DNA from 2 places in the Arthrobacter sp. Y3225209 genome. Region 2 is predicted to be linked to the other one. Evidence: predicted binding sites of a transcription regulator. Region 2 holds the regulator's gene; the other holds the start of a gene.
What was found. Region 2 encodes Rex, which represses fermentation and respiration genes when NADH is low (regulators of the CRP and FNR family bind a similar motif). Its sites were predicted from a motif close to CTTGTGAANNNNTTCACAAG; they were not measured.
Positions count from the first base shown of each region.

Region 1: AC5RVB_RS12690 (queuosine precursor transporter) is a predicted target of Rex. The motif match lies at 3,278-3,297, and genes of this name have one in related genera.

Region 1 covers NZ_JBNHFW010000023.1:34,330-41,866, forward strand. Annotated here, with positions in the region: gene AC5RVB_RS12670 (FUSC family protein) at 1-275, opposite strand, end outside; gene tgt (tRNA guanosine(34) transglycosylase Tgt) at 462-1,736, shown strand; gene AC5RVB_RS12680 (hypothetical protein) at 1,782-2,012, opposite strand; gene AC5RVB_RS12685 (hypothetical protein) at 2,057-2,275, opposite strand; gene AC5RVB_RS12690 (queuosine precursor transporter) at 2,390-3,127, opposite strand; gene AC5RVB_RS12695 (TetR/AcrR family transcriptional regulator) at 3,341-3,994, shown strand; gene thiD (bifunctional hydroxymethylpyrimidine kinase/phosphomethylpyrimidine kinase) at 4,110-4,955, shown strand; gene AC5RVB_RS12705 (Ltp family lipoprotein) at 5,048-5,818, opposite strand; gene AC5RVB_RS12710 (S8 family peptidase) at 6,181-7,537, shown strand, end outside.
Region 2 covers NZ_JBNHFW010000028.1:9,347-16,883, reverse strand. Annotated here, with positions in the region: gene AC5RVB_RS13890 (hypothetical protein) at 1-1,154, shown strand, start outside; gene AC5RVB_RS13885 (redox-sensing transcriptional repressor Rex) at 1,151-1,909, opposite strand; gene AC5RVB_RS13880 (glutaredoxin family protein) at 1,909-2,160, opposite strand; gene AC5RVB_RS13875 (HAD family hydrolase) at 2,227-3,039, shown strand; gene AC5RVB_RS13870 (30S ribosomal protein bS22) at 3,228-3,326, opposite strand; gene AC5RVB_RS13865 (helix-turn-helix domain-containing protein) at 3,509-3,721, opposite strand; gene gdhA (NADP-specific glutamate dehydrogenase) at 3,934-5,274, opposite strand; gene AC5RVB_RS13855 (ArsR/SmtB family transcription factor) at 5,382-5,861, opposite strand; gene AC5RVB_RS13850 (acetoin utilization protein AcuC) at 5,915-7,123, opposite strand; gene AC5RVB_RS13845 (TrkH family potassium uptake protein) at 7,275-7,537, shown strand, end outside.

The DNA of each region.
Region 1 (7,537 bases), on a different contig from region 2:
GCATCCAGGTCCAGGCGTGCGCACAGTGCAGCCGCCAGGATGACCGCCAGCATCAGGGCGCCGGCCCGGCCCTGATGGCCCAGGCGCTGGCGGTGCGGTTCGTTCCGCCCGTAGATCCCGGTGAACGCACCGAAGCTTGCAAAGATGGCCAGGTCTATCCGCCCCAGGAACAGCACCAGGAGCAGCGGCAGGCCAATGCCGACGGCACAGCGGACCGCCGCGTGGTGATCGTTGTGTGCCGGCCCCATCCTGAACATCTCCTGCAGGTGCGTCAAAGCTGTAGCTGCTGCCTTTCCTGTTGTTCGGCGTCGGGGTTATCCGTGACGGGCCCTGGTCTCTGTGGAGTTTTACTTCCGCCGTCCAACGTATCGCCGCCTTATGGCAGGCCTGAATAAATGTGGTGAACCTCCCAGCCCCGGGCTGCGGCACTCGGCGCCCCGGGGGTAGGGCAAAATGGAAGGGTGTCTTCCTCAGCCTTCTCCTTCACCCTCGGTAAGCGCCTGCGCGAAACCGCTCCGGCAGCGGCAGATGCCCGCGTAGAGGCGAACGGAGGCGGCTTCCAGGGCCGGACCGGCACCATCTCCACCCCGCATGGCGAGATCAAGACGCCGGCGTTTATTGCCGTGGGTACCAAAGCCACGGTGAAGGCCGTCCTGCCGGAGTCCGTGGCGGACCTGGGGGCCCAGGCGGTGCTGGCCAACGCCTACCACCTGTACCTGCAGCCCGGCCCGGACATCCTGGACGAGGCCGGCGGCCTGGGGAAGTTCATGAACTGGTCCGGCCCCACCTTCACCGATTCGGGCGGTTTCCAGGTCATGAGCCTGGGCGCCGGGTTCAAGAAGGTCATCAATATGAACGCCGACGGCACCACGCATGCCACCGGTGCGGACGACGACGTCGCGCCCGGCAAGGAACGGCTCGCGCATATTGACGACGACGGCGTCTGGTTCAAGTCGCACCTGAACGGGGATAAGCACCGGTTCAGCCCCGAGATTTCGATGCAGGTGCAGCACAAAATCGGTGCGGACATCATGTTCGCCTTTGATGAGCTGACCACGCTGATGAACTCGCGCGGCTACCAGGAAATGTCCCTGGAGCGGACCCGGCTGTGGGCGCTGCGGTGCCTGGCCGAACACGCTCGGCTCACCGAGGAACGCGTCGGCAAGCCCTACCAGGCCCTGTTCGGGGTCCTGCAGGGCGCCCAGTATGAGGATCTGCGGCGCAAGGCTGCCCGCGATCTGGGTGCCATGGACTTTGACGGCTTCGGCCTGGGCGGTGCCTTCGAGAAGGAAAACCTCGGCACCATTGTCCGCTGGTGCACGGAAGAGCTGCCGGAGAACAAGCCCCGCCACCTGCTGGGCATCTCCGAGCCGGATGACATCTTCACCGCCATCGAGAACGGCGCCGATACCTTTGACTGTGTCTCCCCCACCCGGGTGGCCCGCAACTCTGCCTTCTACACCCCGTACGGGCGCAAGAACCTCTCCAACGCGAAGTACAAGAAGGACTTCGGTCCGCTGGTGGACGGCTGCGACTGCTACACCTGCACCCACTACACCCGGGCGTACATCCAGCACCTGTTCAAGGCCAACGAGATGGTCTCCCACACGCTGATCTCCATCCACAATGAGCGCTTCACCGTGAAGCTGGTGGACGATGCCCGGCTGTCCATTGAGGACGGGACGTTCTTCGACTTCAAGGCCGAGGTCCTGGGCAAGTACTACAGCGGCACGTAGGTTCCCTGCCGCTGCAGCACCTGGCACCGGGGTTTACCCGGCAGGCTAGTTCCAGGCCCGGGGCAGCGGCTCGTTGTCCTGGTCCGGCTCATCCGTCGGGTTCTGCCGTTCAGCGCCTGGATCCTCCGCGCCGCCCGTCGGGGAACCGTCCGCGTGGCCTGCCTGCTGCTGGCCGCTTTCTGCGTCCTCGTCCTGTCCGGGAACCGGCGGATCAACTATCTGCAGCTGTTCCTCAGCCTTGGTCTCGTTGTGTTCGAAATCTTTGTCCTGGGGCACTGTGTCCTCCTGTGGATTATTCGAAAAAGCCGGGCATGAGGCGGTTATGAATTGTCCGGCTTTGCCAGGGTGTCTTCGTCCTCTTCGAGGGCGGATTGGGAATCACGCTCGGTATCACCGGGGCTGGAATCCTCGCGGGATTCCTCGATCAGTGCCTTCGTGACCTCGTCGTTGAATTCATCCCGGGTGCCTGCCAGGTTTTCATCTGCTGCCTTGGCGCCGGGGTTGGAAACCGGTTCTTCAGTGTTCATGCCGTTGCTCATGCTTTTGCTCCCGCCGTATCGGTGAAGGTAAACGCGTGCGTTCCCCTACCCTTGCACATCACGGGACGGATTTCTCCCCGGCAGGGCAGGCCCCGGGAGAGCCGTATTCGGAGCCTAGCGCCCGGCCGCGGGCTCCAGCTCAGGGGCGGCGTACGTTGGTTCACGCCGCTTGATGACCTTGATGACGGCGGCGGTGACGGGCACAAACAGGAACTCGACCAGGGTTTTGTAAAGGAATCCGAAGATCACGTAGTTCAGGAACCCGGCGGCGTCGGTAATCCCGATCACCGGTGCCGCCACGGCGCAGAAAATCAGGGTGTCCGCGAACTCCCCCACACCGGTGGAGGCCATCAGCCGTCCGGCCAGGGCTTTTTCCCGGAACCGTTCCTTCATCCGCACCAGCACCAGCGAGTTCAGCAGCTGGCCCGCAAGGAACCCGAGCAGGCTGGCCAGCACTATCTGCCAGACCGGGCCCAGCGCCACCTCCAGCGCGGCCTGCTTTTCCTGCCCGTAGGCATCATCGAAACCGGGCAGCGCAATGATGATCGCGAAACTGACGACGGCGAGCAGCGCCATGCCGAATCCGGTGAAGATCGCACGGCGGGCAGCCTTAAAGCCGTACACCTCGGACACCACGTCGCCGAGGATGTACGCCAGCGGGAACAGGAAGAACCCGCCGTCGGTGACAATCTCCAAACCGCCCGGCAGGTCAAAGTGCACGCCCTTGCTGGCGCCGATGTTGGAAATGACAATCACCACGCACATCAGCGTGAGGATCAGGTCATACTGGGAGCTCCCGCGGGAGGCGTAGATTGCAGGGGTTTTTGCAGCTGCCCGTGGCTGTGCAGTCATGGCATTTCCGTTTCGGTAGTGGTTCGCCTGGCGTCCGCCGGCTGTATTAGCACTGTGCCCGCTGCCCCGGGCAGCCCCGCAGGGCCGCATCCATTCTGCCATGTCCGGCCGCCCGTCCGCTCCGGCGTATATTTCCCCATCCGGTACCGCTTTTTGAACGTGTTCAAAACTGTGGTCTACTGAACGCTGGAAATACTGCATAAGGGAGCATCATTGGCCGTCACCGTCAAGAGCGAACAGACGCGCCGGCTCCTCATCGATACCGCGCTGCACCTGTTCACTCGCCAGGGCTACGAAAAAACCACCATGCGCACCATCGCATTGGAGGCGGGCGTCTCCGTGGGCAACGCCTACTACTATTTCCGTTCCAAGGATGACCTCATCCACGAGCTGTACCGCTCACTGCAGGATGAGCACCGGTCCCTGGCCCTGCCGCTGATCCGCGAGGGACAGAACCTCGGCGAGAACCTCGCGGTCATCCTGGGCACCTGGCTGACCACCCTTGAGCCTTACCACGCCTTCGGGGCACACTTCCTGCGCGATGCCATGGCACCGAACCGCCAGGCCGACGCCGCCGTCGGACGCGGGAAGTCCATTGCCCTTTTCCGCCAGGCGGTTACCAGCGCCCGGCCGCAGCCGCCGCTGGCCATCCGCGATGACCTGCCTGAACTCCTCTGGCTTGTCCACATGGGCATCAGCCTGTTCTGGGTCTATGACCATTCCCCCGGGCAGCGGCGCTCCCACCGGCTGGCTGCGAACCTTGCCCCGCTGATCGCCAAACTCGTTATCCTGTCCCGGCTTCCCGTGGTCCGGAACATCGTGGAGGACGTGGTCTCGCTGCTGCGCGGCATCCGCCGGGATCCGTAACCGAACGACGGCGGCGGCAGCGGCAGGTGTGCCGTCACGGCACGCGCCGGCGGCGTGCCGTCAGCGCATAGCGGACGGGTGGCAGCTTCTCCCGTTTTGGGTGGAAGATGGACCCATGTCTGCAAACACACACTCTTCCGCGGCCACAGCTCCGGCCGTCACGCTGACCATTGCCGGTTCCGAGGCCACCGGCGGTGCCGGTGCCCAGGCCGATCTGAAGACGTTCCAGGAACTGGGCGTTTACGGGATCACGGCCCTGACCTGCATTGTGTCCTTCGACCCGAAGGACTCCTGGAACCACCGCTTCGTGCCGGTGGATCCGCAGGTCATCGCGGACCAGCTCGAGGCCATTACTACGGCCTATGACCTGGATACCGTCAAAATCGGCATGCTCGGCACCCCGGCAACCATCGACGTCGTTGCCAAGGCACTGCAGGCCCAGGACTGGAAAAACCTGGTGCTGGACCCGGTTCTCATCTGCAAGGGCCAGGAACCCGGCGCGGCCCTGGACACGGACCAGGCACTCAAGGCCCAGATCCTTCCGCTGGCAACCTTCGTGACCCCCAACCACTTCGAATCCATGTCCCTTTCCGGCATGGATTCCATCGAGACCGTTGAGGACCTGAAGGAAGCGGCCCGGCGCATCCACGAGGCCAGCGGCGCCGTAGTGCTGGCCAAGGGCGGTGTGCGGATGGAAGGCGACGACGCCGTCGACGTGTTCTACGACGGTGAAACCATGGAGGTGCTGCGCGCGCCCAAGGTGGGCGATGTAGCTGTCAGCGGCGCCGGCTGCACCCTCGCTGCCGCCATTACCGCCGAACTGGGCAAGGGCGCCACCCCGCTGGAAGCGGCAAAGACCGCCAAGGCCTTCGTGACCGAAGGTATCCGCAACCGGGTCTCCTCGAATGCGCCGTTTGATGCCCTGTGGCAGGGCAAGGCCGGGCAGGGTCCCGCTCTGTAGTTCCGAGTCATTACCCTCCGCAAAAATACGCAAAAGGGACCTCCCGGCCAGGGGAGGTCCCTTTTGCGTATGCAGCCTGTTCCAGGCCCTGACTACTTCAGGTTCTCAATGGCGTAGTCGGCTTCCTCGGGGGTGAACTTTGCGCCGTACTGGGAAGTGGACGCCAGCTGTTCCCTCAGTTCCTCGGTGGGCAGGGACAGTTCTTCCTGGAGAATCTTCGCGTATTCCAGTGCATTGGTCTTGTAGTCGGCGGTGATGTTGTCGACGGCGTACTGCGCAGCCTCCGGGGTGTACTTGCCGTATTCCGAGCCGAGTTGGTCGAAGATGGCGGCCTTGCTCATATGCATGTCATCGCTGAAGAACTGGGCACTGCTCAGGGCCTGGGCCCTGTCATCACTCTTCGGGACGGCAGGAGCAGCAGGAGCAGGGGGAGCGGCCTGGGCCGGTGCGGAGTAGGTCGGGGCCGGCATCGTGTTGTTGGTTTCGGCTGCCGCCTCGTTTTCCTCGACAGCCGCGACGACAACCGTCGTCAGGGTGAAAACCATCACCACCGAGAGGATCACGTTGAGAACCCAGACAATGGCGGTAACAATCCACGCCGTCTTCCTGTTCTGCTTGTAACCCTCCAGCGGGCGGCCCTGCTTGTCCTTCTGGTTACCCGTCAGGGTGATGATCAGGTCAACAAGCGCCCAGATACCGAAGCCGCCACCAGTCAGGAGTTTCAGGACGCCGGTGCCGATCTTGCCCAGATAAAAGCGGTCAATGCCCAGACCACCAAGGAAAAGCGAGAGGAGCCAAGTGACGACAAAGGACTTTCCGGTGATCGTCGCACTCTTGTAATCGGTCGCAGCGGTAGTGCTCATAGCAGGATGTCGCCTTCCAATAATGCGGCTCGTATTTCGTACGGTCGAAACCATAATGCCGCAGCCCGCGTCCGAATCCCGACAATCTGCGGATTCCTCCGGCGCGGTGGAGAAAATACAGTCAAGTCCCTCCAAAAACAAGGTTAGGGCAACTAATTCACGCCTATTAATGCGAACCTTTGCAGCATTGGAATGCTCCTCTATTGTGTCCCTACGGCTTGGTTTTTGGGGGCCGTCACGTGCACGCTGACACTCCTCGACGGGGGTTGGGGGCACAACGGAAAACCTGCCGCAGTGTGTCAGCAGCCGGAAACAGTCCCTGGACGTCCCGGTAGCGCTCGGTGGAATGTTCAAGGAGCGCAATGAGATTGTCCATTCATCACAAACCCGGCGCGGTGCTCACTGCCGCCTTCGCCGGGGTAGCACTCACCGCGGCCCTGGGCCTACCGGCCCAGGCCACCGAGACCACCACTGACGCCAACGGGCTCACCGGAGGAATCTCGGTTGAGCAGTTCGAAGCCCTGAAGGTCGCCCCCAGTTTGCGGGACGCCTCCGGCACGGTTTCGGTCTATGTCCAGTTCACCGGCGAAGGCGCCTTTGAACAGACGCAGCCCGAGGAAGTGAAGGAGGGCAAGGCCGATCCGGTGGTCAACAAACCGCTGGTCGAAGAAATCCGCAGCAACATCGCCTCCCAGGCTGAATCCGTAGCCGCCGAGGCCGACGCCAGCACCCTCTACACCACCACCAACACCCTTCCGGGAACCGCGATTATCGGCGATGCCGAGGCCATCCGTGCCCTCGCCTCCCGCGACGACGTCGCCCGGATCACCAAGATTGTCCCGAAGACCATCGGGAACAAGGGCGCGGATATTGACACCCGCGCACTGAACACCTGGGTGGAACGGAAGCAGACCGGCGAAGGCATCACCATCGCTGTCCTGGACACCGGCATTGACTACACCCACAGCGACTTCGGCGGGCCCGGAACTTTGGAGGCCTACGCGGCCGCCCAGGCTTCCCCCACCATTCCCGCCGCGGACACCGGTCTGGTGGATCCGGCCAAGTTTATTGGCGGATACGATCTGGTGGGCGACGACTACGACGCCGACCCCTCCTCCCCCACGTACCAGCCTGTTCCGCGCCCGGACCTGAACCCGCTCGACTGCGGCGGGCACGGCAGCCATGTGGCGGGCACAGCGGCGGGCTACGGCACCAACGACGACGGCACCACCTACCGCGGCGACTACTCGACCCTCACGGCCGAGCAGGTCAACGGCATGCGGATCGGCCCCGGCTCCGCTCCCAAGGCACAGCTGGTCAGCATCCGCGTCTTCGGCTGCGCCGGTTCCTCCGAGGTGGTCGGCCAGGCACTGGACTACGTCCTGGACCCCAACGGCGACGGCGACTTCTCGGACCGCGCCCAGGTGGTCAACATGTCCCTGGGCTCCGATTACTCCCCGGTGGATGATCCCGAAAACGACATTGTGGACAAGCTGACCCAGCAGGGCATCCTGTCCGTGGTCGCTTCCGGCAACGCCGGCGACGTGTACGACATCGGCGGCTCACCGGGCAACGCACGCTCGGCCCTGACCGTTGCCAGCACCATCGGCAGCCAGGTCACCCTGGACCGCGCCGATGTCCTGGCGCCCGAGGAACTCGCCGGCCCCGTAGCCGGACAGTACTCCGCCAACTTCAACTACTCCGATCCGGCCGTCACCG
Region 2 (7,537 bases):
GTGCCTACGCGTGGTTCCGCGAGGGAGCGCGTGCTGCGTATCTGTGGGGCCGCGGCACCGCCCGGGCCGGGACGGCCCGGGTCCAGGCCGGTGCACGCACCACCGCCAACCACGTCCACGCCGGAGCCGTCCGCGTCCGGGACGGCGCCCACGCAGCCTCCGTCCGCACCTCCAACACCGCCCGTGCAGGAGCTGTCCGGGTCCAGGCCGGTGCCCACGCAGCCTCCGTCCGCACCTCCAACACTGCCCGCGCCGGAGCCGCTAAAGTCCAGGCCGGCGCACGCACCACCGTAAATCACGTCCACGCCGGAGGCGTCCGCGTCCGGGACGGCGCCCACGCAGCCTCCGTCCGCACCTCCAACACCGCCCGCGCCGGAGCCGCTAAAGTCCAGGCCGGCGCACGCACCACCGCCAACCACGTCCACGCCGGAGCCGTCCGTGTCCGGGACGGCGCCCACACAGCTGCCGTCCGCACCTCCAACACCGCCCGTGCAGGAGCTGTCCGGGTCCAGACCGGTGCACGCACCACCGCCAACCACGTCCACGCCGGGGCCATCCGCGTCCGTGCAGGTGCCCATACAGCTGCCGTACGCGCGTCCAACACTGCCCGCACCGGAGCCGCGCGGGTTCATGCCGGCGCCAGCGCGGCATCGACGCGGGTCGTTGCCGTGGCGCGCAGCCTGCAACGCAGGCTTCCGGCCCATACCGGCAACCCCGTTCCGGTCATAGTTGCCGCGTATGCCCTGATCGCCGGCGCGGGCATTATGAACCTGATGGCCACGCTGGCGGCCGTTGCACGGCTCCCGGGCAGTGACACCCTGCCGCCGTATCTAGGCCTGTTGGAGCGCTACGGCTTCAACGCATCCCTGTATGGCCGGATCCTTGCGGCCGTGGACGTCGCCTACGCAGTGGTGATTTTCGGGATTGCGATGCTGCTTGCCTCCTTGGTCCGGGACAAACGCCGGTGGGCGCGGGTGGCCTCCGCCGCGCTGGCCGCTGTCGCGCTTTTGTACTGCATCAACCTGGGCACGGGATGGCAGCTCGCCGCGGCGTGCCTCGCCGCGGCCGGGGCGGTGGCAACGTTCACAAAGGGAGCGGCACCCTGGTTCCGTCCGCGCAGCCTGCAGACAGGCAGCATACGCCGCAGCAGCTAGCGTGCCAGGCGGGCGCGGGCATCCGATGCGATCTCCGATACCTGGGCCCGCTGCGCGTGATAGGCGAGGATCTGCAGCTCCGTGGCCATGTCCACTTTGCGGATCTGGACATTCTTGGGAGCCTGAAGCACCACGGGAGCAAAACTGAGGATGCTGGTAATTCCTGAAGCAACCAACCGGTCACAGAGCTCCTGCGCAACCTCGGCAGGCACCGAAAGAACCGCCATATTCGCCTCGGTCTTCTCGAGCTCCGCTTCCAACGCGGAAACGGGCCGGATCTTCAGCCCGCCGACTTCCTGGCCAATCATCGTCTGATCCGCGTCGAACAGGGCCACCACCTCGAAACCCCGTGTGCCAAACCCGGGGTACCCGGCCAGGGCGCGGCCAAGGTTGCCGGCACCGACAATGGCCACCCGCCAGTTCAGGGTCAGCCCCAGAGCAGCGGATATCTGTCCGCTCAGGTAGGAGACGTCATATCCCACTCCTCGGGTTCCGTAGGAGCCCAGATAGGACAGATCCTTACGCAGCATCGGGGAATTCACGCCAGCTGCTTCGGCGAGTTCCTCCGAGGAAACCCGCTCAATGCCGTCGGTCAGCATCACGGACAGGGCCCGCAGGTAGATGGTGAGGCGGGCCAGGGAAGCCGGCGGAATATGCCTCTTTGACCCTGCCGTGCCGGCCGCTGGCCTGCCAGGGCCGGCTGCTACGGGCTGCAACCCGGCGGCTTCGCCGGAACGGGCGTCGTCAGGATCCATCACGCCTCCAGAAGGCGCCGCAGCCGCGTCTCGTCGATGGTCCAGAAATCACGTTGGATGCCGTCAATGAAGAGCACGGGAATCTCTTCGCCAAAGCGGGCGGCCAGTTCAGGCTCGTCATCCGCGCTGCGCTCCTGCCAGGCAACTCCCAGATCCTGCCCCACACGCTGAAGCACCAGCCGGGCATCTTCGCACAGGTGGCAGCCCGGCCTGGTCAGGAGGACAACTTCCGGTGCTGCGGATTCACTCATGAATCCAAAATAGCCCCAAAGTCCCGTTTTTCCGCGCTCGGGCCGCGTTTTGCGTAGACTCGGATTATGCCCCGATCCACTGCTGTCCGAGCCAACGGAACCACTGGCGCGGCAGGCAGACCGGGTGAGGCCGCCTTCTTCGACGTCGACAACACGCTCATGCGCGGAGCAAGCCTTTTCCACGTCGGCCGCAAGATGTACCAGCGCAAAGTCTTTACCCTCCGCGAAGCCGCGGGCTTCGCCCGGAAACAACTGCGCTTCATCCTGCAGGGCGAGAACCTGAAGGACGTCCATTCCGTTCGGGACGCCGCGCTGGCCTTCGCCGTCGGCCTGTCCTCGGAAGATGTCCGGACGCTCGGCGAAGAAGTCTATGACGAGATGATTGTCTCGAAGATCTGGCCCGGCACCCGTGCCCTGACCGAACAGCATATGAAGTCCGGCCGGCCGGTCTGGCTGGTCACCGGCACACCCGTGGAGGTTGCCTCCGTCATCGCTTCCCGGCTGAACCTCACCGGCGCCCTGGGCACGGTCAGCGAGGTCACCGACGGGCTGTATACCGGCCGCCTTGTGGGCGAGTTCCTGCACGGCCCGGCGAAGGCAGCCGGTGTCCGGGCCCTGGCAGAGAAGGAAGGGCTGGACCTGCAGAACTGCTGGGCCTACAGCGACTCCTATAACGACGTGCCGCTGCTGAGCCTGGTGGGCCATCCCGTAGCCATCAATCCGGACGCCCGGCTCCGCCGCCACGCCCGGGACCGCAACTGGCCCATCTATGACTTCCGTTCCGGCCGCCGTGCCGCGACCCTGGGCCTGAAATCGGCCACAGTCGCCGGAGCGGCCTACGGCCTGTGGCGCGGCCTGGGCTGGGTCCGTTCGCGCTAACCGTTCGGGTCTGGGCCTGCTCCCGTCCCGCGCTTAGCGGTGGCATCTCCGTGAGTGGTCCACCGACGGCGCGGGGCTTAAAAACCGGAGCCCGCCTATCCACAAGGGACTGACGGGCTCTTGCGCAGTTGCACGGATCCTGCGCGGGGCAGGGCCGGCAACTGACTGCGGTCGCTGAGAAGAAGTTATTACTTCTTATTGCGACGCTGGTGACGGGTCTTGCGAAGCAGTTTACGGTGCTTCTTCTTGGCCATACGCTTGCGGCGCTTCTTGATTACTGAACCCACAGAGTCCTCACAAACTATTAGGAGTCACCGGGATCCTCTCCCTGCAGCCGTGGGCGCAGGGGTTGGACACCGGCAGTTACTTGCGATTGAAAACGTTCCTTAACAGGGTACAGCTTCGTTGCTGCAGAAATTGACAGCGGGAGCCTGAGCGCCGGAACGGCGGGATACGTGCAGCGTCACGGCTAGGCCGTGTCTGACCGCCGGTCTATGACCGCGTCACGCAGCACCTTCTGGACTGCCGACTCCGGCACCCGGTAGGAGCGTCCGAAGCGGACAGCAGGCAGGTCACCGGAGTGGACCAGCCGATACACCGTCATCTTCGAAACACGCATGACGTCGGCGACTTCCGACACCGTCAGAAACCGCACATCCGAGAAGTTCCCCTCGTCTGCCATCTATTCCTGTTCCTTTGCTCATTAAGCTGCTGCCCGCAGCAGCGGCATTCGCGGAACGCCTGAGGCTGAGGGACATCTTTTGGGGAAACACTTCACCGGACTTCCGGCGACGTATGTCACAGATGTCCCCGTATTGTCCCTACTGTAGTGGCTGAAGTAACCATAGTGGAAGTTCCTCCCGCCGGGTCAGCCGCCAAGTGGCGGAAGAGACCCTAGATCACACCCTGGGCCAGCATTGCGTCCGCGACTTTAACGAACCCGCTGATGTTCGCACCCACCACGTAATCCCCGCGAGACCCGTATTCCTCGGCGGTACGGGCGCAGCGCTCATGGATGTTGACCATGATCTCGCTAAGCCGCCGCTCCGTGTGCTCGAAGGACCAGGAATCCCGGCTGGCATTCTGCTGCATCTCCAGCGCCGAGGTGGCGACACCGCCCGCATTGGCAGCCTTCCCCGGCCCGAACAGCACCCCGGCGCTTTGGAACGCACTGATGGCCGCAGGGGTGCAGGGCATGTTTGCACCTTCAGCCACCGCACGCACACCGGATTTGATCAATGCCAGCGCATCATCTTCATTCAGTTCGTTCTGCGTGGCGCAGGGCAGCGCGACGCCGGCTCCTGCATCCCAGATGGACCCGCCGGACACGTAGCGCACATGCGAACCACGGCGCTGCGCATATTCGGAGATCCGTGCGCGCTCGGTTTCCTTGATCTGGCGCAGCAGCGGCACGTCAATGCCTTTTTCATCCACCACGTAACCGGAGGAATCCGAACACGCCACCACGGTGGCACCGAGCATCTGCGCCTTATCAATGGCGTTGATGGCCACATTGCCTGAGCCGGAGACAATAACCCGCTGCCCGTCAAGGCTCATGCCCTTGGTCTTAAGCATCTCCTGCACAAACATCACGGCACCGTAGCCGGTGGCTTCCGGCCGGACCAGGGAACCTCCCCAGCTCACGCCCTTGCCGGTGAGAACCCCGGACTCGTACCGGTTGGTGATGCGCTTGTACTGTCCGAACAGGTATCCGATCTCCCGTCCGCCCACACCGATATCACCGGCGGGGACGTCCGTGTATTCGCCGATGTGCCGGTACAGCTCGGTCATAAAGGACTGGCAGAAACGCATCACTTCGGCGTCGGATTTGCCGCGCGGATCAAAGTCCGAACCGCCTTTGCCTCCGCCGATGGGCATGCCGGTCAGCGCATTCTTGAAAATCTGTTCAAATCCGAGGAACTTGACGATGCCCAGGTAAACGGACGGATGGAAGCGCAGCCCGCCCTTGTACGGGCCCAGTGCTGAATTGAATTCCACCCGGAAGCCGCGGTTGATCTGGACCTGTCCCTTGTCATCGACCCAGGGCACCCGGAAAATGATCTGCCGTTCCGGCTCGCAGATCCGCTGCAGAATGGCTGCTTCGGCGAACTCCGGATGCTTGCGGAGCACGGGGGCGAGGGAGTCGAACACTTCCACCACCGCCTGGTGGAACTCCGTTTCGCCCGGATTCCGGCGGAATACGTCGTCGCGCACGCGTGTGAGTACACGTTCCATATGCTGTTGCTCCTTATGCGTCTGGTTCTCCCCCGGTACGCACTACGCTAATACCGCGTCCGCCAAGGCGCGATGCGGGGCGTAACGAAGGCGCGCAAAAGTCCCGCCTACGGGCGGCGGCGGCGGAACTTGGGCAGCTGGCCCAGAAGGTCCGCGGCACGTTCTGCCGCACGGCCCACGGTCCGGCCGAGGTGGACACCGGCGTCGACCGGCAGCGGCCTGGGCTCGGCTGCACCGGATACCAGCGCACTTGAAGCTGCAGCGGCGGCGCTCTGTGCGGGACCGGCGGACACGGCGGCCAGACGGGGCGCCTGCTCCGTCATGGAGGGCAGGCTGAAGGCGCGCAGCCACAGCGCCAGCTCCTCCAGCGGCGCGGCCTGCAGGGAGTAGTACCGCCGCTGGCCTTCGGCCCGCATGGTGACGAGTCCGGCTTCGCGGAGCACCTTCAGGTGCTTGGAAACGGTGGGCTGGCTGACCTCCAGTTCCTCCACCAGTGTTCCCACCGATTTGTCGCCCGTACGCAGGGCGCCCAGGATCTCCCGGCGCGTTCCTTCCGCGATCACTGCAAATACATCGTCAAAGACCATGGGAATTACCCTAACCGCATATGTCTGGCGCGGCATACCGGTGTGACGCGGGTCTAATCAAACCAGGGATCCAGCCCGTGCAGCGGGAACAACTCCTTACGCGTGGACATGACGGTCCGGTCAATCTCATCATTGGGGTCGTATCCGACTTCCCAGGACCGCCACCAGAGATCCACCCCGTCCCCCATCGTCTCCCCGCACCTGACCCCGTGCTTCTCCAGCACATAATCGCGCCAGGCGGCGGGCAGCGGGGTAGCCGGGCGCACCTTGCCGTTGACGGCCACCGACATCAGGAGCGCCCAGGAGCGGGGCACTACCGAGGCCACGTTGTACCCGCCGCCGCCGGTGGCGATCCAGCGCCCATCACACAGCCTGCCGGCCAGATCGCTGATGGTCAGGGCGGCCTGCCGCTGCGCCTCGACACTGATCCGCAGGCTGGTCAGCGGATCATCGGTGTGGCTGTCGCAGCCGTGCTGGCTGACAATGACTTCCGGGGCGAAGGCCTCGGTGAGCTGCGGCACGACGGCGTGGAAGGCCCGCAGCCAACCGGCGTCGGAGGTGCGGGCGGGCAGGGCAATGTTCACCGCAGTGCCTTCGGCACCCTTGCCGCCGGTTTCGTTGGCGAACCCCGTGCCGGGGAACAGCGTCAGTCCGCTTTCATGCAGTGAAATGGTCATCACGCGCGGGTCGTCCCAGAAAATGTTCTGTGTGCCGTCACCGTGGTGGGCGTCGACGTCGATGTACACCACCCGTTGCACGCCCTTGGCCAGCAGACGTGCGACGGCGGCCGCGGCGTCGTTATAGATGCAGAAACCGGACGCCTTCGCGCGCCCGGCATGGTGCATCCCGCCCGAAAAGTTCACTGCGTGCAGCACGCTGCCGGACAGCACGGCATCCGCTGCAGCCAGGGACCCGCCCACCAGCCGCGCACTGGCCTCATGCATCCCGGCGAACGCCGGAGTGTCTTCGGTGCCCAGGCCCATGCCTTGGTCGCTGCCGGCCGGATCCGCACTGGCAGCCTGTACGGCACTGACGTATTCATAACTGTGCACGGTCAATAGGTCCGCAGCGGCGGCGACGTAGGGCTGTTCCAGCCGCACCCCCTCGACGTCGAACAGTCCTACCTCCCGGGCCAGCCGGGCGGTGAGTTCAAGGCGTGCCGGGGCCATCGGATGCCCCTGCCCGAAGTTGTAGGCCAGCAGGGATTCATCCCAGACAATGCACGTTGGCATAACGGGAAGGCTGAGCCCGGAACTGATCATGCAGACAGGCTACGCGATGTGGGGGTTACCCTGATATTGGTGTCCGCGCGCATCCGCCGGATCAGGAGTTTTACCCGCCCCATCTGTTGTGCTGAATTCTCAACCGTGCGCACTCCCTGCGGACAAGAACTGGAACTGGAACGACTTGAATATGCCATTGCCTCCGCAGCGTCCGCTGCGCACGGAGCAACGCACCGGCCCCGCGGTCCTTACCGGGATCCGGGACTTCGCTGCAGGCGTGTTCAGCGGCCGGCCGGCACGGCTGGCACTGTTTGTCTTCATCCTCGTCATCCTCCTTTTCACCGCACTGCTGAGCCTGCCGGCAGCCTCCAGCAGCGGCGAGCCCGCGCCCCTGCATGACGCGTTCTTCACGGCGGTCTCCGCCGTCTGCGTCACCGGACTCACCGTGGTGTC